Regions from separate parts of the Pseudomonas sp. REB1044 genome, predicted to be linked through region 1. Evidence: riboswitches for the same ligand, from Rfam matches in the RefSeq annotation. Region 1 holds a riboswitch; each other region holds the start of a gene.
The links. A riboswitch is a leader RNA that binds a small molecule or an ion and turns the genes downstream of it on or off. The one in region 1 is predicted to bind cobalamin.
Positions count from the first base shown of each region.

Region 2: linked by a shared signal. The riboswitch ahead of cobO (cob(I)yrinic acid a,c-diamide adenosyltransferase) and the one ahead of cobW (cobalamin biosynthesis protein CobW) in region 1 are both predicted to bind cobalamin.
Region 3: linked by a shared signal. The riboswitch ahead of GKC70_RS11490 (CbtB-domain containing protein) and the one ahead of cobW (cobalamin biosynthesis protein CobW) in region 1 are both predicted to bind cobalamin.

Region 1 covers NZ_CP046139.1:2,310,532-2,320,761, forward strand. The annotation lists gene GKC70_RS10760 (ankyrin repeat domain-containing protein) at 1-534, opposite strand, end outside; gene GKC70_RS10765 (LysR substrate-binding domain-containing protein) at 748-1,629, shown strand; cobalamin riboswitch at 1,676-1,870, shown strand; gene cobW (cobalamin biosynthesis protein CobW) at 1,969-3,033, shown strand; partial or broken gene cobN (cobaltochelatase subunit CobN) at 3,037-6,785, shown strand; gene GKC70_RS10780 (AAA family ATPase) at 6,787-7,785, shown strand; gene GKC70_RS10785 (VWA domain-containing protein) at 7,887-8,450, shown strand; gene GKC70_RS10790 (hypothetical protein) at 8,559-8,825, opposite strand; gene GKC70_RS10795 (sigma-54 dependent transcriptional regulator) at 9,159-10,230, shown strand, end outside.
Region 2 covers NZ_CP046139.1:1,414,649-1,424,878, reverse strand. The annotation lists gene GKC70_RS06670 (cobyrinate a,c-diamide synthase) at 1-709, opposite strand, end outside; gene cobO (cob(I)yrinic acid a,c-diamide adenosyltransferase) at 706-1,275, opposite strand; cobalamin riboswitch at 1,463-1,679, opposite strand; gene GKC70_RS06660 (hypothetical protein) at 1,818-2,396, shown strand; gene GKC70_RS06655 (C40 family peptidase) at 2,434-2,973, opposite strand; gene GKC70_RS06650 (C40 family peptidase) at 3,109-3,750, opposite strand; gene hda (DnaA regulatory inactivator Hda) at 3,872-4,576, opposite strand; gene GKC70_RS06640 (alkene reductase) at 4,934-6,046, shown strand; gene GKC70_RS06635 (VOC family protein) at 6,118-6,573, shown strand; gene GKC70_RS06630 (FAD binding domain-containing protein) at 6,601-7,824, shown strand; gene GKC70_RS06625 (DsbA family oxidoreductase) at 7,934-8,569, shown strand; gene GKC70_RS06620 (FAD-dependent monooxygenase) at 8,618-9,187, shown strand; gene GKC70_RS06615 (hypothetical protein) at 9,109-9,756, shown strand; gene GKC70_RS06610 (efflux RND transporter periplasmic adaptor subunit) at 10,035-10,230, shown strand, end outside.
Region 3 covers NZ_CP046139.1:2,528,549-2,538,778, forward strand. The annotation lists partial or broken gene GKC70_RS11465 (transporter substrate-binding domain-containing protein) at 1-2,682, opposite strand, end outside; gene GKC70_RS11470 (response regulator transcription factor) at 2,693-3,307, opposite strand; gene cobM (precorrin-4 C(11)-methyltransferase) at 3,561-4,313, opposite strand; gene GKC70_RS11480 (cobalamin biosynthesis protein) at 4,342-4,734, opposite strand; gene GKC70_RS11485 (CbtA family protein) at 4,734-5,426, opposite strand; gene GKC70_RS11490 (CbtB-domain containing protein) at 5,437-5,622, opposite strand; cobalamin riboswitch at 5,719-5,936, opposite strand; gene GKC70_RS11495 (hypothetical protein) at 6,097-6,828, shown strand; gene GKC70_RS11500 (alpha/beta hydrolase) at 6,842-7,726, opposite strand; partial or broken gene GKC70_RS11505 (metal-dependent hydrolase) at 7,919-9,006, shown strand; gene GKC70_RS11510 (TraX family protein) at 8,955-9,725, shown strand; gene GKC70_RS11515 (hypothetical protein) at 9,741-9,914, opposite strand; gene GKC70_RS11520 (efflux transporter outer membrane subunit) at 10,058-10,230, opposite strand, start outside.

The sequences.
Region 1 (10,230 bases):
GTCCTTGTCGGCGATCGTCGGGTCGGCGCCGGCGGCCAGCAGCCGTTCCACGATCTCGACGTGCCGAGGGCCGCCATCGCCGAGAATCACCGCCTCCAGCAGGGCGGTCCAGTGCAGGCGGTTGAGGTGGTTCACCTCGACCCCGGCGTCGATCAGCATCTGCACCGTGTCCACATGGCCGCGCTCGGCAGCCGGGATCAGCGCCGTGCCGCCATAGCGGTTGGTGCTGGCCAGGTCGGCGCCGTGGTCCAGGGTCAGGCGCAGGATCTGATTCAGGCCCCGCGCGCCGGAATACAGGTAGGGGCTGTCGTGGATGGCGTCCTTGGCGTTGACGTCCGCCCCGGCCTCGATCAATACCCGGGCCGCCTCGACATGGTTGCCATGGGTTGCCAGCATCAATGGTGTGCGACCTTGCGCATCGCGACGCTCAAGATCCACCGACTCTTTGAGCAGGCGGCCGATGGCGGGGGCATCGCCGCGCTGGGCGGCATACAGCAGGCGGGTGTCCATGGGCGAGGTCTCGGCGTGGGCCATAGGGCAGGTGAGCGCAGCCAGCAGGCAGGCGATGAGTGGCATACGCATGAGGCGGTCTCCTGGGTACGAAGGTTCATCCTAGGAGATCAGACGCAGCGGACTGAAACGAATTATCTGGATGACACGCAGTGGCTTTGCGAATACCTGCGCGATTGCCGGGGCGGCAGGGCTGTGTTAGAACGCCGTTCTTCCATTCGCGAATCGAATACTGCGATGCACACCAGCGTCAAACCGAATAGAGCGCTGTTCGACCTCGACTTGCTCCGCGCCATCGTCGTGGTGGCCGATTGCGGCAGTTTCACCACCGCCGCTGCTCGCCTGCACTCGACCCAGTCGACCATCAGCCAGAAGGTCCGCCGCCTGGAAGAGATGGTCGGCCATCGCCTGCTGGTGCGCGGTCACCGCGACGTGCTGCCCACCGACGCCGGCCAGACCCTGCTCGGCTACGCCCGGCACATGCTTGCGCTCAATGACCAGATGCTCGAGGCCCTGGCCGGGGCCTCGGTCGGCGTGACCGTGCGCTTGGGTGTACCCGAAGACTTCGTCGGCGGCCGTACCACCCATGCACTGTCAGCCTTCAGCCGCCAGTATCCGCAGGTCAAGCTGGAGGTCACCAGTGGCCTGTGCCGCGACCTGAGCCAGGCCTACGACAACGGCGAACTGGACCTGGTGCTGCTCAAACAAAGGCGCAACAGCCGCGAGGGCCTGGCTTGCTGGCCGGAGCCGCTGCAATGGATCGACAGCCTGCAGCTGCCCACCTTCGAGCTGGACCCGGTGCCACTGGTGACGTTCCCGCCGCGCGGCCTGTACCGCGAAGACATGATCCAGGCCATCGAGGGCATGGGCCGCCGCTGGCGCATCAGCTTCACCAGCTCCAGTCTGTCCGGCATCCAGGCGGCAGTCGCCAACGGCATGGGCGTGAGCCTCCTGCCACCGCGCGCAGCCACCGCCGAACACCGCGTACTGGGGACAGCGCAGGGGCTGCCGGAGGTGGACAGCTACGAGATCGTCATCGTCCATCGGCCCAGCGCCGACGGTATGGTCAAGGCCCTGGCCGATACGCTCAAGCAGCTTCTGGCCGGCGAAGGATGGTAGTGGCCGCCTGTCGGCGCGAGACGGTTGACCACCTGCGCCCCACTGCGTAGCCTTGCCGGTTCGAGGTTCTCCGGCCCGACCGGAGCTAAGACGGGAACGCGGTCCAAGCCGCGGCTGCCCCCGCAACTGTAAGCACTGAACAGGTTCGACACAGCCACTGCACGTGCGGGAAGGCGTCGAACTAACGGCCCGCGGCCGTGCAGTGCAAGCCAGGAGACCTGCCTCGTGACGTTTTCGACCTTCAACCGGGCGGGGTGATCCGGTGGCGAACGTGCCCGGCCGCTCGGCCGAGGCGCTCGTCCCGCATGCCCGCACCATTGCTGCCAAGGGCATTGCCACATGAAAACACTGGCCAAACTTCCGGTCACCATCGTCACCGGCTTCCTCGGCTCGGGCAAGACTACCTTGCTCCGGCACATGCTCGACAACGCCCAAGGCCGGCGCATCGCGGTCATCGTCAACGAATTCGGCGAGCTGGGCATCGACGGCGAGATCCTCAAGCAGTGCAGCATCGGCTGTAGCGAGGAAGAAGCCAACGGCCGCGTCTACGAGCTGGCCAACGGCTGCCTGTGCTGCACGGTGCAGGAAGAGTTCTTCCCGGTGATGCGCGAGTTGGTGGCGCGCCGTGGCGACCTGGACCACATCCTCATCGAGACCAGCGGCCTGGCGCTGCCCAAACCCTTGGTGCAAGCCTTCCAGTGGCCGGAAATCCGCAACGCCTGCACCGTCGATGCAGTGATTACCGTGGTCGACAGCCCGGCCGTGGCTGCCGGCACCTTCGCCGCCTATCCCGAGCAGGTCGATGCCCAGCGCAAACTCGACCCTAACCTGGATCACGAGTCGCCCCTGCACGAACTGTTCGCCGACCAGTTGGCCAGCGCCGACCTGGTGGTGCTGAACAAAGCCGACCTGATCGACGCCGAGGGCCTGGCCAAGGTCCGCGCCGAGGTGGCCGAAGAACTGCCACCGGCGGTCAAGGTGATCGAGGCCAGCAGCGGTCGTCTGCCGCTGGACGTGCTGCTGGGCCTGGACGCGCAAGCCGAAGCGCACATCGATGCGCGCCGCACCCATCACGATTCGCACCATGACGGCGAAGAGGACGACCACGATCACGACGCCTTCGACTCCATCTCCATCGACCTGCCCGAAGCCGACGAGCGCCTGCTGCTCGACGCGCTGGCGCAGTTGGTGGGCGAGTTCGGCATCTTGCGTGCCAAGGGTTTCGCCGCGATTCCCGGCAAACCGATGCGCCTGCTGATCCAGGGCGTCGGCACGCGCTTCGACAAGCACTTCGACCGTGCCTGGCGCGCCGACGAGCCGCGCATCACCCGGCTGGTGCTGATCGGTCAGGACCTCGATGCCGCCCAGCTCGAAGCGCGCCTGCGCCAGGCCCTGGGCGCCTGATCCATGCACCTGCTGCGGACCCAGCCCGGCGGCTTCGTGCCGGACGACAGCATTGCCGACCTCGGCCAGACCCCCGCCGACCTGGTGATTCTCTGCAGCGGTGATTCCCACCTGGCGCTGCTCGCCGACACCGCCGAGCAGTTGCCGGACGACTTTCCCAGCCTGCGCCTGGCCAATCCCATGCAGGTGCAGAACCATGCCTCGGTGGACCTCTACTTCGATCAGGTGCTGCGCCACGCCAAGGTGATCCTGCTGTCGCTGCACGGCGGCGTCGGCTACTGGCGCTATGGCGTGGAGCAACTGGTCGAACTGGCCGCCAGCGGTGTGCAACTGATTCTCGTGCCAGGCGACGACCGACCCGACCCCGAGCTGACCCGCCTGGGCACGGTGCCCGACGCTCAGGCCGAGCGGCTCTGGCACTTTCTGCGCCAGGGCGGTCGGGCCAATGCCCTGAACCTGTTCAAGTGCCTGGCCAACCAATGGTTGGGCCGCGACTATAGCTGGGACGCGCCGCAGCCGCTGCCGCGTACCAGCGTCTACCATCCCGACAAACCCGCCGCGCAGTTGCAGGACTGGTATGGCCACTGGCAGCCCGAACAGCCGGTCGCCCCGATCCTGTTCTACCGCTCGCACCTGCAGGCGGCCAATACCGGTTTCATCGACGTGTTCTGCCAGCGCTTGCAAGCCGCCGGGTTGAACCCCTTGCCGATCGCGGTTGCCAGCCTCAAGGAAATGGCGTGCCTGGAGCAGGTCCAAGCCTGGCTCGATGAGGTCGGCGCCGAGGTGGTGATCAACACCACCGGTTTTGCCCTGTCCAGTCCCGAGCGCCCTAATCTGCGACCGCTGCGCCGCGACGTGCCGGTGTTGCAGGCTATCTGCGCCCAGGACAATCAGCCCGGCTGGGAAGCCAGCGAGCAGGGCTTGGGGGCACGCGACCTGGCGATGCATATCGTGCTGCCGGAGCTCGATGGGCGCATCATCACGCGTCCCGTGAGCTTCAAGGACCTGGCCTGGCGCAGCGAACGCAGCCAGTCCGATGTGGTGTGCTACAAGGCCCACCCGGAGCGCATGGATTTCGTCGCCGAACTGGCGCGGCGCTGGGTCGAGCTGGCGCGCCTGCCCAATGCGCAAAAGCGCGTGGCGCTGGTGCTGGCCAATTACCCCACCCGTGACGGCCGGATCGGCAACGGCGTCGGCCTGGACACGCCAGGCGCGGCCCTGAACATCCTCAAGGCCCTGCAAGCCCAGGGCTATCCGGTGGCCGACCTGCCGTCGACCGGCACCGCACTGATCCACCGCCTGCTCGGCGGCGTGACCAACGACCTGGACCACCTCGACCAGCGCCCGTGTGCCCAGAGCCTGGCCCTGGACGACTATCTGGCGGCCTTTGCCGACCTGCCCGAAGCCAACCAGCGAGCAGTGCGCGAGCGCTGGGGGGCACCCGAGCAGGACCCCATGTTCCGCAGCGGGCGGATGATGGTGGCAGGACTGCGCCTGGGCCTGACCTTCGTTGGAATCCAGCCGGCGCGCGGCTACCAGGTGGACCCCAGCGCGGTCTACCACGATCCGGACCTGGTGCCCCGCATGGCTACCTGGCGTTCTATTTCTGGTTGCGCACGGTCTACGCTGCCGATGCGCTGATCCATGTCGGCAAGCATGGCAACCTGGAATGGCTGCCCGGCAAGGGCGTCGGCCTGTCCGCCGAGTGCTGGCCGGATGCACTGCTCGGCCCGTTGCCGAACATCTATCCATTCATCGTCAACGACCCAGGCGAGGGCGCCCAGGCCAAGCGGCGGACCCAGGCGGTGATCATCGATCACTTGATGCCACCGTTGACCCGCGCCGAAACCTACGGGCCTTTGCGCCATTTGGAGCAACTGGCCGACGAATACTATGAAGCGCAGTTGCTCGACCCACGGCGAGCCCGCGAGCTTCAGCGCGACATCGTCGAGTTGGTGAAGGCCAACCACATTGACCGCGACCTGCAGCTCGAAGGTCAACTGGACGATGCTGCGGTGTGGCTGCCGCGCCTGGACACCTACCTGTGCGACCTCAAGGAGTCGCAGATTCGCGACGGCCTGCACGTGTTCGGCCAGTCGCCCCAGGGTCGCCTGCGCAGCGACACGCTGCTGGCGTTGCTGCGGGTCGACCGTGGCGACGGTCGCGACGGCAATGCCAGCCTGTTGCGGGCGTTGGCGCGGGCGCTGCAACTGGACTTCGATCCGTTGGATTGCGACCTGGGTCAGGCCTGGGACGGACCACGTCCGGCGCTGCTGCAGGACGTGGTGACGAGTGCCTGGCGCACTCAGGGCGACACCCGCGAGCGTCTGGAGCTGCTTGCCCTGGCGTTGATCGAAGCGCGCCAGCGCGCGCCCGATACCCCGAGCTGGCAGGGTGTGCAGGCGGTGCTGCATGCGCTGCACGAGCAGGTCGCACCGAGCCTGGATGCCTGTGGCGATGCCGAAATCGACGGCCTGCTGGCGGCCTTGGCCGGGCGCTTCGTGCCTGCCGGGCCGAGTGGTGCGCCAAGTCGCGGGCGTCTGGACGTGCTGCCCACCGGGCGCAACTTCTATACCGTGGATGTGCGCAACCTGCCCACCACCACGGCCTGGAGGCTGGGCTTCGCCTCGGCCAACCTGATTCTGGAGCGTCACCTGCAAGAGCATGGCGATCACCTGCGCCAGTTGGGCTTGTCGGTGTGGGGGACGGCGACCATGCGTACCGGCGGCGACGATATCGCCCAGGCCATGGCCCTGATGGGCGTGCGACCGGTGTGGGCCACGGGCAGCCAGCGGGTCGATGACTTCGAGATCCTGCCGCTGAGTGTGCTCGACCGGCCACGGGTGGATGTGACCTTGCGCGTCTCCGGTTTTTTCCGCGATGCCTTCGGCAACCTCATCCGCCTCTTCGACGCAGCGGTGCAAGCGGTGGCGGCACTGGACGAGCCGGACGACCTCAACCCGCTGGCTGCCCGGGTTCGTGCCGAGCGTGAAACCCTGCTGGCGCAGGGCGTGGCGGCAGAACAGGCGCAGCGCCAGGCCGGCTGGCGGGTGTTCGGTGCCAAACCGGGCGCCTATGGTGCTGGGGTGCAGAACGCCATCGACGGGCGCTTGTGGCAGGCCCGCGCGGACCTCGCCGAGGTCTACCTGAACCATGGCGGCTATGCCTATGGCGGCGCCGACGAGGGGACTCCGGCACGCGCCCAGTTCGCCCAGCGCCTGGGCCAGGTGCAGGCGGTGTTGCAGAACCAGGACAACCATGAGCATGACCTGCTCGACTCCAACGACTACTACCAGTTCCAGGGCGGCATGCTGGCGGCTGCCGAAACCCTGGCGGGGGAGGCCGTGGCCAGTTACCACGGCGACCACAGCCAGGTCGATCGACCGCGCATCCGCACCCTGAAAGAAGAGCTGAACCGGGTGATCCGCGCCCGGGCGCTGAACCCCAAGTGGATCGACGGGGTCAAGCGTCACGGCTACAAGGGCGCCTTCGAGTTGGCCGCGACCGTGGACAATCTGTTCGCTTTCGACGCCACCACGCATCTGATCGACGATTACCATTACCAGGCGCTGGCCGATGCCTATGTGCTCGATCCTGGTACCCGCGATTTCATGCGCCAACACAACCCGCATGCCCTGCATGACCTGACCGAACGCCTGCTCGAAGCCCAGCAGCGCGGTTTGTGGCAGGCGCCGGGCGACTACCGCGAAGCCCTCGAGCAGCACTTGCTCGACGGTGAGGAACACGCCTGAGATGAGCGAACCCATACAGTTTCCGCTGGCCGCCGTGGTCGGCGCCGACGACCTCAAGTTGGCCCTGTGCCTGACGGCCATCGATCCGAAGATCGGCGGTGTGCTGATCGAAGGCCCGCGTGGCATGGCCAAGAGCACCTTGGCCCGAGGGCTGGCCGACCTGCTGGGTGACGGCCCTTTCGTGACCCTGCCGCTGGGTGCCACCGAGGAGCGCCTGGTCGGCACCCTCGATCTGGACGCCGCGCTGGGCCAGGGCCAGGCGCGCTTCTCGCCGGGGGTGCTGGCCCACGCCGACGGCGGCGTGCTCTATGTGGACGAGGTCAACCTGTTGCCTGACCCGCTGGTGGACCTGTTGCTCGATGTGGCCGCCAGCGGCACCAACCGCATCGAACGCGACGGCATTTCCCACCGCCATGCAGCGCGCTTCGTGTTGATCGGCACCATGAACCCCGAAGAAGGCGAGCTGCGTCCGCAGTTGCTCGACCGTTTCGGCCTGAACATTGCCCTGGAAGGGGTGCCGGCGCCGGCTGAGCGGCAGCAGATCATCCGCCGCCGCCTGGCCTTCGACAGCGACCCGCAGGCGTTCTGTGCGCAGTGGGCCCAGGCTCAGGCGCAGTTGCGCGATCGCTGCCGCGCGGCGCGCGAGCGTCTGTCCGATATTGCCCTGGACGACCAGACGCTGGCCTGGATCACCGAGCGTTGCTTCGCGGCGGGCGTCGATGGTCTGCGTGCCGACCTGGTCTGGCTGCGTGCCGCGCGTGCCCATGCCGTCTGGCGCGGCGCCGAGGCCATCGCCGAGGAGGACGTGGAGGCGGTGGCCGAATTCGCCTTGCGCCATCGCCGTCGTCAGACCCAGTCGCCAGAGACCGAAACACCGCCTTCCACAGGCAGTTCGGCAGCGCCGGGGCAGGGCGGTCAGGGCGATTGGGGGGCGTTGGCGGCGCAACCGGTGGCGGCCGAGGCGCGGCGTGAGGTGCCGAACTGGGCAAAAAAGCCCTGAGCATCCGCGCCCGCGCCGCTGCGGTCGCGGATGCCAGCCCGCGCAGCGACAAGCGCGTCGGTGCCAACCGTGGGCGTGCCCAGGCGGCTGCGCGCGGCCGTGTGGCGTGGGTGCCGACCTTGCTCAAAGGCAAGCCGCGGCGGCTCGACCAACTGTGTTGGCAGCAGCGCCTTGGGCAGGCGCCGCAGTTGTGGCTGGTGATCGTCGACGCCTCGGCCTCGACGCGCCGTCATCGCGCGTTGGCCCAGGCTAAAGGTTTGCTGGAGAGTTTCTTCGACCAGGCCTACCGCCAGCGTGCGCGTCTGACGCTGCTGACCGCCAGTGGCAACGCGCCGCGCTGGCAACGCCATGGCCTGAAAGCGTCCGCCGCGTTGCAGCCGTGGCTGCGTGAGCTGGGCGCCGGTGGCGGCACGCCGCTGCTGGCGGCGCTGGAGCAGGCACGGCAATGGTTGCAGCGCCGCGCCAAAGCCTACCCGCACGAGGTGCAGCGTTGCCTGGTGCTCACCGATGGCCGTCTGCAGCGCTGGCAAGCCCTCGCGCCTTGGCCATGCCCGTGCGAGTTGGTGGATATCGAAATGGCGCCGGTGCGTCTGGGTCGCGCACGGCAACTCGCCGCGCAACTAAAAGCGAACTATCAGCATATCGAGCAGTTCAAGCTGTGTTGAACAATTGACCGGCGCGACAATAAACCGCACCGTTTGAAAGTTGCCAGCCAGGCCATTGAAAGTTGCCCGCCTGACACAGGTGGATGTCAGACGGGCGGATAAGACGGGTTACTTGGGCATCGACCAGGGTTGCAGGTCATAGCCTTTGTGGAACAATTCGGCACGCACTTCCTCGATCAGGTTCACCCATTGCCGGCGGTCGGAATAGATGCGCGAGGGCACTTGTTTGCTGCCGATGCGGGTGCTGGTCCGGTCGATCACTGCCAGGCTCAACTCACCAGTACCGTTGGGTGCATCCCAGGCAACGCACTGGAAAGGTTCGAAGGCGTGGTCGGCGATCAGCAGTGCTTCGTTGACACGGAGCGGGGCATTCATGGTTCGGTCTCTCTTTGGTCCCAAACAGCGAAGTGTAAGTCCGCGGTGCGTGAATGTATGAGTGCGTGCAGCGCGGGTTATGGGTACTGATGCTCCAGGTTGCAGGTGAAGTCACATGACAATGGAAAAATTTTAAACAGCGCCATGTCTGCATCCATGCCGTACGCCGCGTGTGACGACAGTTGTTCAAATAAATTCCCCAGTGCTCTTTTTTGGCGGCCATTGGCAGACCAACGGTAGTGGGCAGCGTCAAGTTCATTGCTACTGTTAATCCGGGCGCCGCAAGTCACTGTTTCTAGTCGGAAAACGGATAATTGGCGCCAAGGATAGGTCATGCCCGAACCCGCCACGCAACGCCGTTTGCTGATCGTCGATCCGTGTGATGAGTGTCATCGCCTGCTACCTGGCCTCAAGAGCGCCGGTTGGGCGGTGCGCAGTTCTACCCTGGGCGCTGCGCTGGAGCATCCCTGCGACATCGGCCTGTTGCGTCTGCAGGCCTCTCACCTGCGTCACCCCGATGCCGTCAAAGACTTGATCAAGCGCAGCAATACCGAATGGATCGCGGTGCTCAGCGCCGAAGAATTGCGTCTGCAGAATGTCGGCGATTTCGTCTGTGAGTGGTTTTTCGACTTCCACACCTTGCCCTTCGACGTGTCGCGCGTGCAGGTGACCTTGGGGCGCGCGTTCGGGGTGGCGCGCCTGCGCGGCAAACAGACACTGCCGCTGGAGCAGCCCGAGCATGAACTGCTGGGCGAGAGCCGTCCGGTGCGCGAACTGCGCAAGCTGCTCGGCAAGCTGGCGCCGACCGAGTCACCGGTGCTGATCCGTGGCGAAAGTGGCACCGGCAAGGAACTGGTGGCGCGCACGCTGCACCGCCAGTCGCAGCGACACAACAAACCGTTCATTGCCATCAACTGCGGCGCGATCCCTGAACACCTGATCCAGTCCGAGCTGTTCGGACACGAAAAGGGTGCCTTTACCGGTGCCCATCAGCGCAAGGTCGGGCGGATCGAAGCGGCCAACGGCGGCACCCTGTTTCTCGACGAAATTGGCGACCTGCCTCTGGAGCTGCAAGCCAATCTGCTGCGCTTTCTGCAGGAAAAGCACATCGAACGGGTCGGCGGCAGCCAGCCCATTGCGGTGGATGCGCGGGTGCTGGCAGCCACCCACGTGGACCTGGAGCAGGCGATCGAGCGCGGGCGCTTTCGTGAAGACCTGTACTACCGGCTCAACGTCCTCCAAGTGGTGACCGCCCCGCTGCGCGAGCGGCATGGTGACCTGTCGATGCTGGCTCATCATTTCTCGCATTTCTACAGCCTGGAAACCGGACGAAGGCCGCGTTCGTTCAGCGACAACGCGCTGGCGGCCATGGGCCGGCATGAGTGGCCGGGTAATGTGCGTGAGC
Region 2 (10,230 bases), 900 kb from region 1:
AGCTGGCCTGCCGCCGCTGGGCTGGCGGTTTGACGAAACTCACCGGTGGCGGCAGGGCTGCATCGCAACTGGCGCCCAACGCCTCGGCAGCGGCATCCAGGCGTGCGTCCAGGTCGTTCAGCTCGCTGGCCTGGACCAGCCCCAGATGACGGCTGGGCAGCTCGATGCCGCGCTCGCGGGAAAGCCCACCGTACCAACGCAGGCCTTCGGTCAGGCTGCCTTCGAGCAGTTGCGCGTGGCGCAGGCTGCCTACGCGGTTGGCCAACACGCCGGCAAACGGCAGGTCGGGCTGATAGCGCGCCAGACCCAAGGCCAGGGCGCCAAAGGTCTGGGCCATGGCAGTGCCGTCGATCACCGCCAGCACCGGCACGCCGAAATGCCGCGCCAGATCGGCGCTCGAGGGCGTGCCGTCGAACAGGCCCATCACACCTTCGATCAGGATCAGGTCGGCATCGGCAGCCGCCTCCCACAACAGGCGACGGCTTTCGGCCTCGCCGATCATCCACATGTCCAACTGGTACACCGGCGCGCCGCTGGCCCGCTCGTGGATCATAGGATCAAGAAAGTCAGGCCCGCACTTGAACACTCGAACCCGGCGTCCAAGGTTGCGATGCAGACGCGCCAGGGCGGCGGTGACGGTGGTCTTGCCCTGGCCGGAGGCAGGGGCTGCGATCAGCACCGCCGGGCATTGCCGAGTGCCTGAGGTCACAGCTCGACGCCCTTTTGCGCGCGGATTCCGGCCTGGAAGGCGTGCTTGAGCATACCCATCTCGGTGACGGTATCGGCCAGTTCGATCATTTCCGGCTTGGCGCCGCGGCCGGTGACGATGACATGCTGCATCGGTGGCCGTGCCTGGATATCGGACAGGACCTGATCCAGCTCCAGATAGCCGTGCTTGAGGGCGATGTTGAGTTCATCGAGCACCACGAACTGCACGCCAGGGTCTTGCAGCAGCGCGCGTGACACCTCCCAGGCGGCTTCGGCGGCAGCGATGTCACGCTGACGGTCTTGGGTTTCCCAAGTGAAGCCCTCACCCATCACGTGATAACGCACCTGCTCGGGGAACCGCCGGAAGAACAGCTCTTCGCCGGTGCTGTTACGGCCCTTAATGAACTGCACAACACCGCACTGCATGCCGTGGCCCATGGCACGGGCGAGCATGCCGAACGCCGAACTGCTCTTGCCCTTGCCGTTGCCGGTGAGCACCAGCAGCAGGCCGCATTCGTTGGGGGAGTTGGCGATGCGTTCGTCGATCACCGCCTTCTTGCGCTGCATGCGCGCCAGGTGGCGTTCGTCGCGTTCGGGGATTCGCTCATGTGGGTACTCCGCAAGCTGTCGACGCGCCGGTCGGGCACTCGCGGGTGGGCACCAGGCAGCGACAGGTAATCAAGGCAGGCAGGCGCAGACGGGAGCACGCAATGGCCGCGGACAGACCACGGGACCGCGCGCATCACCCTCCGTGATGCCGTTGGCAGTGACAGGCCGGTCTCCGGGCTCATGAGTTGGGCTCTGGCCCGAAACCGCGCGCCTTCCCGGACTCTGCCCAGTGGCCATGCGCGGCCTTGACTCACCTACCGTTGCGGGGGCAGCGCCGGACTCGCGCCCTGCGGCGCCCACCGGCTTCCCAGTTTCACTCTGCCGGAGGCTGTCCGCAGAGCACCTGAAACACGCGGCGAAGGTTAGAGGGTTGCACCGGGAGCGTCAATTGAACACGGATGGCGAACGACTCTTCAGGGCGCTTGTCTGAAGAACAAGGAAGTGATATCACATAGCCATCAATCGGCTGAACGCGATCATAAATAAAAGGAGAACGCGTCATGCAAGGCTTGATCATCCACAACCCGCACCTGGAGTTCCTGCGACCGGTATTCGAGCGCTGGGTCGAATGCATCGACCGCTTCAATCAGATCCACGGTGAAAGCGACGCCCCCTACTGGCATGGCGCCCAGGCCAATGCCGGCCTGCTGGCCGCTGCCGCCTGGCAGGCCGAGCGTGTCACGCTGCAGCAGTATCAGGGCAAGAAACAACGTGACGAAGGTGACCGCGAGGGACGTTGCGACCTGTGCATCGCCGATGCCGAACAATCCCTGCATTTGATTACCGCGCAGCGTTGGCCAAAGATCGCCCGACTGGACCTCGCCACCGCCCTGCAAGAAACCGCCGCACTGGCGCGCCTGTCGGTCTACCCCAGCCAGTTCAAGGCGGGGGCTCTGTTCATCAGTCCGTGGAAGGCCGGCCAGCATGCCAGCCCGGAAGAGTTGCAGGACATGGTCGACGACCTGAGCAAGCACACGGCCTGCGCCATCGCCTGGTACTTCCCTTACGCTTATCGCAAGCTGCACAACGAAGCAGGGCAGTATCACCCGGGTGTGGCGGTGTTGATCAAGCAGGCGTGAAGCACTAGGGGCCGGTCAGCGGCCCCACGTCCGCCCGCTAGGGATTCTGTGCCAGATGGCCCGAGGGATTGAGCACTCGTTTGGCCTGCAGGTAGGCCCTGGACCAGTAGCTGTTGGACAGGTAGTCCAGGCGCACGGTGCCACCGCTGGACGGCGCATGCACGAACCGCCCCTCGCCCACATAGATGCCGGCATGGCTCACCCGGGAACCGCCCGCGGTGGCGAAGAACACCAGATCGCCCGACTGCAGCGCGTTGATGTTCACAGTCGGCGCGCGCATGACGATCATCTCGCGGGTCGAACGCGGCAGGCTGATGTTTGCCGCATCGCGATACACATAGCCGATCAGACCACTGCAATCGAAGCCCGAGTCCGGGGTATTGCCGCCCCAGCGGTAGGGTGTGCCCACCAGACCGATGGCACGGATCAGCACATCGTCGGCCACAGGCGAAGAGGACGGTTGATCGACGAAGACCACCGGCGGCTTGACGGCGGGTGGCGGAGTGGGAGCACGGCTGGAACAGGCGGCGAGCAGAGCCACCATCGAGAGGAATGCGAAGCGCGTCATGATCGCCATGGGTCAGAACCTGTCTGAAACCGATCGGCCGCAGCCGATGAAAGAGTTGAGAATTTAGATTAGACGCTATTCGTAAATGCGCACGGCGACTCGCTTTTCAGCCAGTCGCCGTGTTGAGAGTACAGCAAAATGCTATTAGTTTCGTGACAACGTGGTGGTCGGTGCCATGGCCAAGGCGCGCTTGGCTTCGAGGAAGGTTTTGCTCCAGTAGCGATCACCGAGGCTGTCGATGCGCACGCCACCGCTGCGGCGGCTGCTGGAGTGGATGAACTGGTTGTCGCCCAGGTAGATGCCAGCGTGGCTGACACGGCCACGGCCATTGGTGCTGAAGAACAGCAGGTCGCCTGGCTTGAGCTTGTTGCGCGCCACTTTAGGGGCGTCAACGTTGATCATCTCGCGGGTGGAGCGCGGCAGGTTCATGCCCGCCTCTTCGCGGAACAGGTAGCCGATGAAGCCGCTGCAATCGAAACCGGACTGCTCCGAAGTGCCACCGAAGCGATAGCGGGTGCCGATCAGCGCCATGCCACGCTCGAGAATGCTGTCAGCCAGCACCGGGAGCTCGTAGGGTTTGCTATTGCGGGAAAAGGCCTGGAGGTCTTCTTCGGTGGCCAGGTCTTCCTCGTCGAACACCGACGAGTGCGAAGCCTTGGCTTTGGCCGCGCTCTGCGCGGTCACCGAGGGGCGATCCTGGGGCTGGGAAACTGGGCCTTGGGCCGCGCAGCCAAAAAGCAGGGTCACGAGTGCGAGGGGCACGAGGGGTGCGAAGCGCTTCAGCATGGGCACGACCGTGTCTGGAATCCGTTGGAAGGGGGAAACTATGCCTTCTATCGGAATCATTTGCAAATTTTATCGAAGAAAATGTGACTTCTGTGTTCTAAGGCGTCGGCGACCTCTAGAACTACCAGCCAAGCGTCTCTTTAAGGAAGGGGATGGTCAGCTTGCGCTGGGCCTGCAAGGAGGCCTGATCGAGACGTTCGAGCAGATCGAACAACGCACTCATGCTGCGCGTGCCACGGGTCAGAATGAAGTGTCCGACTTCGTCAGTCAGGTGCAGACCGCGCCGCGAGGCACGCAATTGCAGAGCGCGCAGCTTGTCTTCGTCGGACAAGGCGCGCATCTGGAACACCAGCGCCAAGGTGAGTCGCGATTTGAGATCGGCCAGTTTGATCGGCAGCTCGCGCGGCGAACTGGAAGCCGCCAGCAAAAGACGCCTGCCGCTGTCGCGCAAGCGATTGAACAGGTGGAACATCGCCTCTTCCCAATCGGCCTTGCCGGCGATCACATGCAGGTCGTCGATGCACACCAACTCGTACTGCTCCAGGTGATCGAGCAACTCCACGCCACGCTCGAGCAATTGCGCCAGCGGCAGGTACACCGCCGGCTCGCCGAGTTGCTGGAAGCGGTGAGTGGCAGCCTGCAAAAGGTGCGTGCGCCCTGCCCCCTGCTTGCCCCACAGATAGATGAGACTCTCGGTCCAGCCGGCGTCCGCTTCGCACAGCCGCTCGACATAGCCCAATGCTGCGGCATTGGCGCCCGGATAATAGTTGATGAAGGTGGCGTCATCGCGCAGGCGCACACCCAGGGGCAACTGGATCGGTTTCATGCTGGCTGGCGGTCGCGAGGACCAAAGGGGACCTTTGGTGAAAGTGTGCAAAGTCTATACCTGGCGGACGGGCGGCACAATCGGGCAAGGAAATAGAGCCTGCCAAATCAGAGACTTGGCTGGGTTTTGGTCCCAGTAGCGGTTTTAGCCTTATCGCGACGGTCTTTGAATCCGCCACGGCCAAGCGCTCACGCAATAAGCAGGCCGACATTCTACGCAAAAAACGCAAAGATTCTTAGCCCAATACCTGGATTATCAGTAAACCTGCATTCAATTAGCGTGGAGTCATAAAAAGCGCTCGGTCTGCGCTCGCGGATTCGGGCAAATCCCTGCTGTGACACCCCAGAGATCGCTACCGTGACCCAGCATCTATTACGCCCTTTGCAACTTGGCCCGTTCACGCTCCCCCACCGCATCGCCATGGCCCCGCTCACGCGCTCCCGGGCTGATCGACACACAGCGGCGCCAGGCCCACTCAACGTTGAGTACTATCGTCAGCGAGCCAGTGCGGCGCTACTCATCACCGAAGCCACGCAAATTTCGCAGCAGGGCCAGGGCTATGCCTGGACCCCGGGCATCTACACAGAAAAGCAGGTCCACTGCTGGCGTGCGGTGAGCCAAGCCGTTCACCAGGAGCAGGGGCTGATCTTCATGCAGCTCTGGCATGTGGGGCGCGTGTCCCATCCCTGCTTTCAACCGTACAACGGCCGTCCGGTTGGTCCCAGCGCCCTACCGGTGCCCGGCCAGACATTCATCCTCGACGCCAACGGCAATGGAACCTGGGCCGAGATTCCCGTGCCACGCGAACTGACGATCGAGGAGATCGCCGCCATCATCCACGACTATCGCGTCGCCGCACGCAATGCCTTGCGTGCCGGAATGGACGGCGTAGAGATCCATGCCGGTAACGGCTACCTGCTCGACCAGTTCATCAATAGCAGCAGCAATCAGCGCAATGACCGCTATGGCGGCAGCATCGTTTCGCGCGTGCGGCTTCTGCTAGAGGTCGTCGAGGCGGTCGTTGGCGAGATTGGCGCCGAGCGGGTCGGCGTACGCATGACGCCCATGGGGCGTTTCATGGGCATGGGCGACGAAACGCCCGAAGCCACCTTCACCTACGCCGCGCGTCAACTCAACCGCTGGCCGCTGGCCTACCTGCATCTGGTAGAGCCCGCCGTAGTGGGAACTACCCGGGCAGAGGAGCACGACCCTGCCTGGGACAACATGATGTCACTCATGCGCGAGTCATGGCTGGGGACACTTATCGTCGCCGGCGGTTATGACCCGCAAAGCGCCGAGCAGGCTTTGGCCAGCGGGCGCGCCGACATGATCGCCTTCGGCCGGGCGTTCCTGGCCAACCCTGATCTGCCACGGCGCATCCGCGAGGGACTCGCCTTGAACGCACCTAGCCCAGAGTCATTCTTCGGCGGCGACGCCTGCGGCTACACCGACTATCCCTTCCACCCCTGAACCCGCTACACGCCAACGCTTGCCGATTCAGGTAACTGCAGCGGTCGGCGCCCTTTTCGGAGACACCCGTCATGGCCTTGCACACACTGGCTCACTATTCGATTCGCACCACCGACCTCCAAGCCTCCAGACGGTTCTACATCGACGTGATGGGGCTGCGCGAGGGCTATCGCCCGCCGTTCGATTTTCCAGGCGTATGGCTGTACCTGGGGGACGACGAACAGCAATTCGGCGTGGTGCACATCATCGGTATCGACGCCGACAATCCACACGGTCTGTTGGACTATCTAGGCGGAGCAAGCGATCAGGCAGAAGGTACCGGAACCCTGGACCATATCGCCTTCCTGGCCACCGACCTGCAGGGCTTCCACCAGCGACTGAAGGCAGCCGGTCACCGTTGGCGCGATCGTCTGGTTCCCAGCCTGGGTCTGCATCAACTGTTCGTCGAAGACCCCTCCGGCGTGACCCTCGAACTCAACTTCCCAGCCAGCGAAGCTATAGCCGCCGGCCTCGACACGCCTCGCTGATCCGCTCAACGCCAAGGAGAAATACCCATGAACACGACTTCAGCATCCCGTCGCGCAATCATCGTCGGCGGCTCACTCGGCGGCCTGTTCACCGCCAATCTGCTGCTGCGCAACGGCTGGCAAGTGCAAGTGTTCGAGCGTGTAGCCGATGCCCTGACAGGCCGCGGCGCGGGGATCGTGACCCATCCGCAACTACTCGATGGGCTGCTCAAGGCCGGCGTGAAAGTAGACGACGACCTTGGGGTACGAGTATCGACCCGCGTCACCTTGCACCAGGATGGCACCGTGGAGGCCGAACACGAGCTACCGCAACTACTCACGGCCTGGAGCAGGATGTACCACGTACTGCACCAGGCGCTGCCGGCCGAGCACTACCTGACCGGACGCAGCGTACGTGCAGTCCAGCACTTACCGGACCGGGCGCGGGTGATCCTCGATGACAACAGCGTCCATGAGGCTGATCTGGTGGTCGCTGCTGACGGACTGCGCTCGCGAATCCGCCAACAACTGATGCCCGAGGCTCAGTTGCAGTATGCCGGCTATGTCGCCTGGCGCGGCCTGGTCGAGGAACAGGACCTTTCGGACACCACGCGCCAAGCGCTGTTCGACCGCTTCGCCTTCTGCCTGCCACCGCACGAGCAAATCCTCGGTTATCCGGTGGCTGGCGCGCTCGACAGCACGCGCGTGGGCCAGCGACGCTATAACTTCGTCTGGTATCGCGCCACTGATGAACAGCACGCACTGGCCGATATGCTGACCGACGAGCATGGAAAACGCTGGCCCGATGGAATTCCACCTGGACTCATCCGCGGCCAGGTCATTCAAGACATGAGACAGGCAGCACATCAGTTGCTGGCACCAGCATTCACCGAGGTGGTGGAGAAGACCTCGCAACCACTGTTCCAACCGATCTATGACCTGCAAGTGCCGCGCATGAATCACGGCCGAATCGCGCTGCTGGGTGATGCGGCCTTCGTCGCTCGACCGCACTGCGGGATGGGCGTGGCGAAAGCCGCCGGGGATGCCATGGAGTTGGTCAACGCGTTGGCTGGCACGGCCGATGTGAGCGCTGCACTGGCGTCGTACAGCCAGCGCCGTACGCCCTATGGCGCAGCAATCGTGCAGCACGCGCGCCATTTGGGCGCCTACATGCAAGCACAGCTGCTGAGCGACATGGAACGCACCATGGCCGAGCGCTATCGCACCCCTGAAGCCGTCATGCGCGAAACCGCCGTCGATCCAGAGTTCTAAACCAAGCATTGCGCAACACGCAAAGCTCAATAGCGATGCCCCCCTGTTATCAGGCACTGGGGTCCGTGCCAACATCGACTCACCTCAAAAACGCTATGGAGTGTACGCCATGAATCTAACCATTACCTTGACCTCCGACTTCATCTGCCCATGGTGCTTCGTCGCCGAACGCCGCCTGCAACAGGCGCTGGACAGCCTTGAGGAAAAACCCGAGGTGCAGTATCAGTGGCGTCCTTATCTGCTCAACCCTGACATGCCGGCCGAAGGCATGGACCGCAAGGTGTACCGCTCGAACAAGTTCGGCAGTTGGGAACGCAGCCAGATGCTCGACGCGCAAACGGTCGCCGCCGCCAAAGGCGATGCGCTGACCTTCAACTATCCGGCGATGCGCCGAACCCCCAGCACGCTGGCCGCGCACCGCCTGATGCTCTGGGCCGATGCTCAGGGCCAGGCCCATGCGCTGGCCGACGCCATTTTCAGCGCCTACTTCGAACAAGGCCGCGATATCGGCGATGTGGCGGTACTGGCCGCGCTGGCCGGAGAAGTCGGCCTGAACGCCGAGCAGGCCGCTGATTACCTGCGCAGTGACGAGGGACGCGACCGCATTTTCGAGTTGGACCGCCAAGCGCGCGAACGCCAGGTACGCAGCGTGCCACTGGTCGAGATCGGCACCGGCGTGATCAGTGGCGCACAGGCTCCGGAAGCTTTCCTGCATGCCTTGCAAATGGCCGTTGATCACGCTTGAACGCCACGCCTGGATCAGGCCTCGCCGGACGAATTGGAGGAACACCGCATGACCCCTGCACAGCAACCCAACGCTATCATCATCGGAGGCTCGCTCAGCGGCCTGTTCGTCGCCAACACCTTGCGCTCGATCGGATGGAACGTCGACATCTACGAGCGCTCGCCCGCCGCGCTGGACAGTCGCGGTGGCGGCGTAGTGCTGCAACCTGAAGTGCTCACGGCCTTCAAATTCTCCGGCATCGAACCGGACCAGGCAGTAGGCGTGCGATCCCACAACCGCACCGTACTCAACCGCCGCGGTGATACGCGGAGCAAGCAGTACGCCCCACAAACCCAGACCTCGTGGAACACCATCTACCACCACCTCTATCAGGCGTTGCCCGAGCATCACTATCACCGAGGCAAGACCTTCACCCACTTCGAGCAGGACGGGGACACCGTGGTCGCGTATTTCCAGGACGGCACGAGTGTGCCTGGCGATCTACTGATCGGCGCGGACGGCGGCCACTCGCAAGTGCGTCAGCAGGTACTGCCGGGGTGGTGCCGAGCTATTCCGGGTACGTGGTGTGGCGGGGGCTGGTCGAAGAACCGCGACTCTCCGAAGCGTCCAAGGCGCTGATCTACGAGGACTTCGTGTTCCAGCCAGACGCGGAGTCGCTGATGCTCGAGTACATGGTGCCTGGCGTCGATGGCGCGAGCGACGTACAGCGCCGACGCTTCAACTGGCTGTGGTACCTGAAGGCGGCACCTGGCCCCGAACTCGATGCCATTCTCACCGACAAGAACGGGCGCCGTCGCGAACATTCCATCCCACCGGGCGCCATCGCTCCCGACCAGGCCCGCCGGTTCATCGAGCGCGCGCGTGAACAGATCAACCCGGCCTTCCTGGAGTTGATCGAACTGACCGAAGACATTTTCGTGCAGTCGATCCTCGACCTCAAAGTCCCACGCATGGTGTTCGACCGCGTGCTGCTGCTGGGCGATGCTGCATTCATCCCGCGCCCGCACACTGCAGGCAGCACCGCCAAAGCGGCGCATAACGCCGTGAGCCTGGCCAAAGCACTGGCGGACCACGACGACCTGAGCACGGCCCTGAAACGCTGGGAGGTCAGCGCACTGCAGGAGGGCACAGCAATGAGTGACTGGGGTATCGACATGGGTAATCGGATCATGAACATCACCGCTTAGATGTGCTTGGCACCTGCGCCCCCCACCCCGCTAAAGCTGCCCACTTTCGGCCAAACGACTACCCAGACGTTTGGCCGATGGCGTTTCCATGCACCGCCGAACAGGTAACGCGCCTTCTACGGGTGGCAACTCTCAAGGGAATCTATGCATAGCGCGCAACGCTGTTAGCCGTATCCCCTCGCTTATCAGGCTATTGCCGCTTCCATACCATTGAATCCAACACACGGACGCTCGCAATCGTCAGCGCCCGCTCCCGATTCCCCTGATGAGATGCAGTTATGAACAGATCACAGAAAATCGCCTTATCGTCGATCGTGGCACTCGGCGTGATCGCCGTCGCCTTGAAACTGACGATTCCCAACGGCCTGTTTGGCGCAGGCGACTCGACGCCGGCCCTGATCGCCCCGCTCAAGGTCGCCGTTGCGCCGGCCACACGCGAACAGCGTTTCGTACAGCGCAGAGGAATCGGTGAAA
Region 3 (10,230 bases), 220 kb from region 1:
GCTGCAATCGGTGAGCACCACGTCGAAATCCCCCGCTTGCCACAGGACCCACGCCGCCTCACCGTTTTCCGCGAGGCTGACGTGGTGACCGAGGCTATGCAGTTGCTTTTCCAGGAGCATGAGATTGGCGGGGTAGTCGTCAGCCACCAGGATGCGCAAGGGGTTGCCATCGATGACTTCGACGGGCAAGGCTGAGCCGCTGCTGGGCACGGGGGTGGCGCTCTGTAGCCTGAGTCTGACCTCGACCCGCGTGCCGACGCCTTCCAGGCTCTGCAAATGCAGTTCGCCTGCCATGAGCTGGCACAGGGTTCGGCTGATGATCAGGCCCAGTCCTGCACCGTGACGGACGCGCTGGCTGTCGAGCTGGCCGAAGGCTTTGAACAGCCGCGCCTGGTCCGCCTGGCTGATGCCGATGCCACTGTCCTGCACCTGCAGCTCGACGCGCAGCCAGCCCTCGGCGTCGGGTTCGGTCTGGAGCCGGACATCGACCTGACCCTGGTCGGTGAACTTGATGGCATTGCTGATGAGGTTGGCGATGATCTGGCGCAAGCGCACCGCATCGACGCTGACCCAGGTCGGCGCGTCTGGCAGGCTGGCCTGCAGCGCCAGACCCTTCAGGCGTGCATTGGCCTCGAATGCACGCAGCACGGACCTGACCAGCTCGACCAGGTCGGCGGGAACGCGTTGCAAGGTCATATGGCCGGATTCGATCCGTGAAATATCGAGAATGTCGCCAATCAGGTCGAGTAGGGCACGCGCTGCATCATGCGCGGTTTGCAGGCCCTGCGGATCGCTGCGGCCTTCGCGGTGATCGTTCAGCGCCAGTTCCAGCAGCCCCATGATGGCGTTCATCGGCGTACGAATTTCGTGACTCATGATCGCCAGAAAACTGCTCTTGGCCTGGCTTGCGCGCTCTGCCTCCTCCTTGGCAACACGTAATTGCTCGAGCAAGCTGCGACTGAGCGTCAACTGCGTCTGCAATGCCTGTTGCGCCTCGCTGCGCTGGTGGATGAGCTTGCGCAGGTAGCCATTCCAGAACACCACGCCGGCCAACAGGACCGCCGATAGCACCAGCACTTGCAGGGCCAGTGAACGGTAGTTGCCCCACAGGCTATCGCTGGCGATGGTGCTGGTGCGCCAGCGGTTGATCAACTGGTCGAGTTCGTCCGGCGGAATGCTCAGCAGCGCCTTGTCCAGAATCGATTGCAGCACGGGCAGATCCGGTGACACGGCAAACGCAGCGACGGACTGTTCGTCGTCTTGCAAGCCAGCGATGCGCAGCTTGTCCTTGAACACGTGGGTGAGGTAATAGGCCGCGGCGATCTGGCTGATGAGCGCGACATCGGCTTCGCCCTTGGCCACCGACTCCATCATGGTCAGCGCGTTGTCGCTCTCGATGACCCTGGCCGCAGGGTAGCGTTGCAGCAGCGCCACGTGCGGGGAGGCGCCGCGCACCAGGGCGATGCGCTGATCGTCCAAGCGCTGTGTCAGCGGTGCGTTGCGGCGTACCACGCGCACCGTCGGGCTGACCAGATAAGGGCGGGTGAAGCGCACCCGCGAGGCACGTTCGCGACTGTAGTCGAGCGCACCGGCCATGTGGGCGGCACCCCTTGCCACCTCGTCGACCATGGCCGCCACCGAATCGCGCTCGACGATTTCGAAGCGCAGCCCGGTGCGCAGGCTGATCTGCTTGAGCACTTCCAGGGTGATGCCGGTTGGTTGCTGTTGGCTGTCATTGAAGGTCAGGGGTGCCAGGCTGGGATTGACCAGCACCTGCAGTGTCGGCGCCGTGACCAGCCACTGTTGCTCCTCGGCAGTGAGCGTGGCCAGACGACGTTGCAGTAGCAGGCTGGTGTTGCCGCTGGACCAGCGGCGCAGGATGCTCAGGCGTTCGCTGTCGGTGATGCGCTCCAGTGCCTGATCGACCAGCTTCAGCAGCCTGACGTTGTGCTGGTCCAACGCGAAGGCGAAGCTGCCGGCAGGCGTCGGCACGAAGTGATCGATGCGCACCAGACCTTGGTAGGCGCGGCCGATGGCGTAGTCCGAGCTGATCGCATCGCCGATATAGGCGTCGGCACTGCCCAGCGCCACGGCGCTCAGGCCGGCCTGGGTCGAGCGGTAGAGCTGTAGTCGGGCCTGGGGGTAAAGCGCACGCACCGTGCTGGCAGGCACATAGTGATCGACCATGGCCAAGGTCATTCCGGCCAGGCTTTGATCGTCGAGTTGAGGGCGGTCCTGGCGGGTCACGATCACCGGCAGATCGTCGGCGTAGGGGTGGCTCAGTGCCAGTTGGCCATCTTCCGCCTCGAAGCCGTTGGAGCTGCCGAGCAGGTCAATCTGGCCGCGCCGTAGTGCATCGATGGCCTCTGTACGGCTAGCGAAGCGCCGCACCGTGATCGCAATGCCCAACTGCTCGCCGATCAGACCGGCATAGTCGGCGCTCAGGCCTTCGTAGTCCTGCGGGCTGATGTTGATTTCAAACGGTGGATAGTCGGGCTGGGAGCTACCCAGCACCAGCACCTTGCGCTCATCGAGCCATTGCCGATCGTCCTGACTCAATACCAGCGCTGGGCTGGCACTGAGCGAGCGGGCCAGCAGTTGACGCGGCTGGCTGTCCGCCACGGCGGCTGCCGACACTGTGAGCGTCAGTATCAGCAACAGTCTGCGCAGCCAGGGCGTCATGGGCGCGGGCTCAGGTGATGTTGTTGCGTTTGGCCAGATCGACCATTTCCACCAGCGACTCGGTCTTGAGCTTATCGCCGATGCGGCCACGGTAGGTGCTGATGGTCTTGGCACTGAGGTTCATGGCGGTGCCGATGTACTTGTTGTTCTCCCCGCGTGAAAGCCGGCGCAGCACTTCCATCTCGCGGTTCGACAGACTGTTCAGGCGCACCGTCTCCGACTCAAGTGTGTTGCTGTTGACCGACATCTGCGGAAACGTCGAATAACCCTTGACCAAGGCCTTGAGCGCGAACAGCAGGGCGTCGAGGTCTTCGTCTTTGTTGACGAAGGCCGCGATGCCGGCATCCAGGCAGCGGCGTACGTACAGCTCGGAAGATTGCCCGGTCAGGACCATGATCTTCGGCGCCGGCTCCAGCATCTGCAGGCGCTTGATCACCTCCATGCCGTCCAGCCCCGGCAGACCGATATCGAGGATCACCACCTTGGGTGAGAGCTGACGCGCCATTTGCACGGCCTCGATCCCGTTTCCGGATTCGCCGACCACCTCGAAGCGTTCGCGCTCGAGCAGAATGCGCACGGCCAGGCGGACGGTTGGGTGATCATCGACCATCAGTACGGTGGTCATGGGCAAGCTCCTGTAAGAATTTATGTTCGTTCCTGGCATTACCCAGGAATGCGTCTGTAGGGCCAATCTGGCTGCGCGCACGATACGTCCATCAGAACGCTTTGATAATGGCGAGTATAGGCGTGTGGAAAAAGCCGCCACAGGATGTAGATATTCCCTACAAAAGCGGCTGAGGATGTGGGATTGAGATGACGCTCGCGGCGAGCGCTATCGCGAGCGTGTAGGACGCGGCCTAGACAGGGAAGGCGCCCGGTCAACTGAGCGGCCGGTAGAGGTGGGCGTGGCCTGCCCGGTAGAGCGCCGATTCAGAGAACGGTGCATCGCCCAGGACATGGCCGACCAGAATCAGCGCGGTACGCCGAAAACCCTTCGCTGCCACACCCTCGACAATATCGGCGAGTGTGCCGCGCACCCAGTCCTGATCCGGCCAAGTGGCCCGGTGGACCACGGCAACCGGGCAATCGGCGCCGTAATACGGCAGCAGTTCGGCGACGATCTTCGGCAGGTGACGCACTCCCAGGTGGATCGCCAGCGTGCTGCGATGGCGTGCCAGGTCAGCCAACTGCTCGCCAGCGGGCATGGGCGAGGCATCGGCGTAACGGGTGAGGATTACCGTCTGCGCCACATCCGGCAGCGTCAGCTCGCAGCCGAGCAAGGCGGCGCTGGCGGCCGTGGCGGTGACGCCCGGGATGATCTGGTAGTCGATCCCCAGTTCGCGCAGATGGCGTATCTGCTCACCGATCGCCCCATATAGGCTCGGGTCGCCACTGTGCACGCGAGCCACGTCCAGGCCTTGCTGGTGGGCATCGTGCATGGCGTCGACGATCTGCTGCAGATGCAGTTCGGCGCTATTGAGTACGGTGCGAGCGCTATGGCCCTCGAGCACCGCTGCCGGTACCAGGGATCCCGCGTAGATGATCACCGGACATTGGCGGATCAGGCGCTGGCCCTTGACCGTGATCAGCTCGGGATCGCCGGGGCCGGCCCCGATGAAGTAGACCGTCATGAGACTTCCTTGGGTAGGAGAAGCAGTGCTAGCCGTTGCAGGCAATTGCCAGGGTAGCGTTAGCGAACACTTGGCGGGAAATGCGCAGGCGCGGCTGATCCCCCTGACCGCCGGCCAGTGCCAGTGCCGCGCTTTCGGCGACGCCCCAGCAGCCCGTGGTTTTGTGGGATATTTCTGAGCGGTGGCTGAGCTGGTTCAGGAAGGGCCGCAGTTGTTGCGCGTCGTAGCACACCAGAGGCAGGGCCAGGCGCCGTGACAGCGCGCTCAGACCCGGCTCATCGGCCTTCAACGCAATACTGGCGATTCCGCGCACGGCCGTGATGGCCAGGCCGTGGGCCGCGAGGCTGCGCCGTAGCAGGTGCTCCAGCACCTCGACAGAGCACCCTCGGCGGCAACCGAAGCCTGCGTACAGCGCGCTCATCAGGCCTGAGCGGAACGACGGTAGAGCCAGGCGCTGAGCAGGCCCAACGCAATCCAGAACGCCGCGTTGGTCAACCAGGAGGCCACTTTGAATTGCGCTTCGAGTGCTTCGGGCGCCAGGCTCTCGTGTACCTCGGGCTGAGGGGCACCGATCAGGTGGGGAACGACCAGCAGCGCGGCGCCCAGTACCTTGACCAACCAATGCCGGGCAAACACCAACAGGGCCAGGCCCACGGCTGTGGCCGCTGCGGTGCCGATCCACCAGGTCTGGCGCTGGCCCAGGTCGGCAGCGGCCGTGCCCGGCAGCTCCGGCGGCAGGCCCAGCGTCGGTGCCAGGCAGAACACTGCGAAGCCGCCCAGGCCCCACAGGGCACCCGTGCTGACGCGTCCCGGCTCGCGCAGGCTGTACAACGCGGCGAGGATCAAGGCGAACCCGACCGCCACCACCAGGTTGCCGCCGGTGGTCGATAACACACGCTGCCAGCCATCTTCCGGAGACCAGGCTTCGCTGTCGTGCTCATGGGCAGCCACGGCTTGGCCTGCAGCGTGCTCATGCTGTTCGGCCGGGGCTGCGCTTTCGTAGGTTTCGGCCTGAAGAATCAACGGGGCCACCCAGAAGCTCTGTAGCAGGGTCAGCAGCAGGGCAGCGAGCAGGCCACTGAAGCCTGCGGTGCGGGCAATACGCGTAATCATCGCTGGACCCTCAATGGCAAGGGAAGGCGGCGCTGTGGCGGGTGTCGTGGGCCGCGTTATGCACGGCCTCCAGGTGTGAGAACCCGGCGAAGTAGACCAGGCACAGGCCCAGCAGACTGGCACCGATGGCGACCACCAGGCGTTGGCTGAGACTGACGGGCGTGGCAATGCTGTGTTTGGCGCTGGTGACGGACATGACGCATTCCTCTGCTTTTTTCATGGCGACAGCAAGCGCGGCGAGCCCGGAGCGACAACGTCCAGGAATCGGCAACAGCGCCCGCCCACCGCGGGGTGTGATGACTGAGCGTCGGGCCGGTCTCCGGGCTGGCGAGCAGAAGCAAGGCCTCCAACAGCAGCGTCACCTTCCCATGCCTTGGACACAGTGGATCAGACGCTCGCTCGCTTACCGTTGCGGGGGCAGCACCGGACTGATCGAACCCTGGAATGGGCCTCGACGCACCGGTTTCCCGTTTCACCCCTGCAAGGGGCACCCGACGTAAGGGTGTAAGCAGATCACGGTCATGCGCGCGCCGTCAATTCTTGTTACCAAATACCCTCGCCATGGACGGGCTTTGTGCACAGGCGTCGCACTTTTTTACATTTGCAGGCTCTATGCAGGGCCTGGCTGCGCCGATTCCCGGCTTGGCCGCTGACCCGGACCACGGTGCCGATGCCTGTTCCTGCTCTTCGTCATGGCGCTCGCCTGTTGCTGGTGGGCACGTTGATCACCCTGTGCGCGTGTACTCGCCAGGAGGGTCAGGATGTCTTCACCCAGTTGGGCAATGGCCATCCCAGCGAACTGTTCCAGACCAGCGTCGACCGCATGGCGACCCTGTCGATGCGCGACAACCTGCAGAGCCTCTATCTGCTGATGAACAAGCTGTACCTGCGCAACCCCAACCAGTGGCGTCAGTCCGGCTACCTGGACGCTGCCACCGCCGAGCGGCAGATCCGCCAAGCCATCGAGCAGCGCCAGCCGCTGGCGCAACTGGGCCAACGCCGTGACCTGGCGGCCCTGAGCTATGCCTTGAGCCCCGAGTTTCGCGGTGACCGGGTGGGCGCCTTCATCTATGCCATCGGCAGCATGCTGGTGACCGCCCATGGCGGGCGCACCGAGTTCTACATGACCGACGCCATCGATCCATTGTTCGTCAACAACGCCGCGCGCAACATCGAGAAGGCTACCTGGATGCTCAGCCAACGCCAGGACGCCAACGGCGTGCTGCTGTTGTTCTCCAACGAGATTTCCGAGGAGGGCAGCAACCTGAGTTTCGCCGTGGAGTTCGGCAAGATCGTCGCGCGCCTGGACCTGCTGGCGCAGATGCTCGACGAGCGCTATCGGCGCATTGGCCTGAACTACGCCCAAAGCCTGTTGCTGATGAACTTCCTGCCCGTGCAATGAGCCGCCGGCGGCCCTACAGCAAAGCTTCGATGGCGCGCCGATAGCGCTGGCCCGCCAGGCTCATGCTGTTATTGTGGGTCGCGCCGGGCACCAGCAGCAGAGCCTTGGGCTCCTGGGCGGCGTCGAACAGGGCCTGGCTGAAGCGCGGCGGCACGTAGCGATCGTCCAGGCCATGCACCAGCAGCACGGGCAGGCCGACTTCGCCGATCTTGCCCAGCGAGTCGAACTTCTGCGACAGCAACCAGCGCACCGGCAGGCTGGTATTGGCCACGGCAGCGGCGACGTCGCCAAGTGTCGTAAAGGTCGATTCCAGAATGAGGCCGCGTGCGGGCACTGGCGTGCCGTCGCTGCGGGCCTGCCGGGAAAGTTCGGAGGCCAGTTCAACCGCCACGGCGCCACCGAGCGAGTGGCCGAAGATCAAGCGCTTGCCCGGCACCGGCTGCAGTTGGGCAAAGCGGTCCCAGGCGATGCGCGCGTCTTCGTAGACCGTGGTTTCCGACGGCAGGCCGCCCCGGCTCTGGCCGAAGCCGCGGTAGTCCACCGCCAGTACCGAGTAACCCATGGCATGCAGTTGCTGGATGCGGAACAACTGGCCGGTCAGGTTCCAGCGTACGCCATGCAGATAAAGGATCGCCGGTGCATCCGCGCGTTTGGCAGGCCACCACCAGGCATGCAGGCTCTGCCCCTGGGTGAAGCTGCGCGCACGCAAGTCCAGCTCCTGTACGCCAGCCGGCAGGCCATGGAACCAGCTGGCTTGACCGGGTTCGATACGAAACACCAGCTCACGCTCTTTATGTTGCAGCACGGCGCAGCCCGTTGGCAGGCCGATCACCAGCAGGGCCACGGCCAGCCAGGTGAACCAGCGGCGTTTGAGATGAGAGAACAGGGTGGCGGTCATGAATAAGGTCGCAGGACAAGGCACCGAAGCGTTTTAGCAGAACCTCGCTGCTGGCTGTAGGAAATTTTCCCCGAGCGGTTCGGCGACAGGGTTACAAGCTGTGTCGCTCACGGCACAACAGCCAGGCCGGTCCTTGCTCGCAGTGGCGTAGGAGGGTTAGCTTTCTCCGATACTGTCAATGGAACGCTGATCGTGGACTCGATTACCCAAGCTGTATTGGGCGCGGCGCTGCAGGGCACCTTACTCGGCCGTCTGCAGGGGCGCCGTGCGCTGGTCTATGGCGCGGCATTGGCCACTGTGCCGGACCTGGATGTGGTGATCCACTACGCCGATCCGGTGTCGCAGATGACCTATCACCGCGGTTTTTCCCATTCGATCTTCGTCCTCACTGGGGTGGCCTTGCTGCTCGCCTGGCTGGTGGCCTGCATCGGTCGGCGCCGCAGGCCAGACGCAGGCTACCGCTGGCCGCGACTGTTCGTGGCGTTCTGGCTGGTGCTGGTCACTCATCCGCTGCTGGACGCCTTCACGGTCTACGGCACCCAGTTGTTCTGGCCGCTGACACTGACGCCGCTGAGCTGGGCCGCCGTGTTCATCATCGACCCGATCTACACCTTGCCCTTGCTGATGGCCGTGGCTTACGCCTTCTGGCGCGGGCCAGGGCGCAGAGCCCGGGGTTTGATGACGGCGGCGTTGATCTTCAGCACGGCGTACCTGGGTTTTGGACTGGCCGGGCGCATGACCGTCGAACGGCGCTTCGAACAGGCCTTGCAGGCGCAAGGCGTGGCGCCGCGCGAAGTTCGCGCCATGCCGATGGCGTTCAACAACCTGCTCTGGCGAGTCCTGGCCAAGACTGAGGACGACGGCTATTACGAAGGGTGAGCAGTTTGTTCGACCGCGAGCCGCCGGAGATGCAATACCTGTCGTTGAATACGCCACTGGCCAAGGTGTTGCAGGACGACCCGTTGTACACGCGTCTGCGCTGGTTTACCGATGACTGGCTGCGCTACGACGTGGTCGGCAGTACGCTGGTAGTCACCGACCTGCGCATGGGGATTCCCGGTAATTACAATTTCCGCTTCGCCATGGCCCGTCGCGACGCACAAGGTCAGTGGCAGGTCGAAACGCCGTCGCGCTGGCGCGACAATGGCACTTCGATGTTCAACGGCGGTGATCTGGCGCTGATCGGGCGGCGCATCTTCGACCAGCACCCGCCGCTGCCGTTGCAGGCGTGGACGGCACGGGCGATGGCGCCTGCGGCAGCGTCCGGGGTGTCTCGCTGAACGGTCGCTCGGCCGGGCTCGACCTGGTCAAGTGGGTGGCCATCCTCAGCATGGTCGCCGATCACCTGCGTTACCTGTGGCCCGAGGCCGTCGATCTGTTCGTCACCGGTCGGCTGGCGTTCCCGTTGTTCTGTCTAGTGATCGCCTGCCATGTGATGCGCGTGCCATCGGGGCAGTTGTACCGCTCGACCCATGCGCGCTACCTGGCTTGGATGCTGGCGTTCTGCATGCTCTCGGAGCCGCCTTATCGCTGGCTGGACACGGGAACAACGACTTTCAGCGTGATGCCGACGCTGACCTTGGGCCTGCTCTGCGCATGGGGTGTGCATCATCCACAACGGCTGGCGCGGCTGGCAGCAGTTTCGGCGGTGCTAGTGGCATGGCTAACCCGTGATCGGTTGATGTACGGGCTGCCGGGCGTGTTACTGCCCGCCGGTTGCCTGTTGCTGTGGAACGGACTGCGGGTGGGATTCGTGTTGCCGATGGTGTTGGCCATCGCCGGCAACATGACCAACAGTTGGCTGGCCTCGCATCTGGCACAGCCCTTCACATGGATGGTAATGGCCAGCGCTGCCTTGGCGATTCCCCTTGGGTGGCGAATGCTTGCGTGCAACCGCTGGCGCATCAGCCCTGTAGGACGTTGGGCCTACGGGTTCTATCCGTTGCATCTGCTGGTGATCAAGGCGGTGCTGATCATGCGTGTGTCCGGCACCGGGTGACGGTAGGCGTTGGGCTCAGGCGCCCGAGTCAGGGTCGACACGTGGCACGGTGGGATGCTTTTCCTGATCATCGTCGGTGAGGTTAGGTGCCGCGTCGGGGTCGTCGACGCGGTCGTTGCGCTGTTCAGGATCCAGGTCAGGCCATTCGGTCTGCGCATCGCCGCCACCCATCCGGTGTTTGTCGTTCATGGTATTCACCTCGAGACTCTCGCTGTACCGCAGGCTGGAAAAAGGCCTGCCCGCAGGCAGGCCAACACAGGAGTGAGGGGCAGCCCATTGGCCGCCCTCATAGGCTGTGAGTCAGCCGACACCCGCAGTGTCCATGCGAACGCTCAAGGGGCCGACCGACGGTGCTGTTCGTCCACTGCCCACCCGCCGCCCAAGGCCACATACAGGTTCACCTCGGCGAGCAGTTGTGCCAGTCGGTCATCGATCAGCCCCTGGCGCGCGCTGAACAACGAACGCTGCGCATCGAGGAAGGTCAGGCTGCTGTCCACTCCCGCCC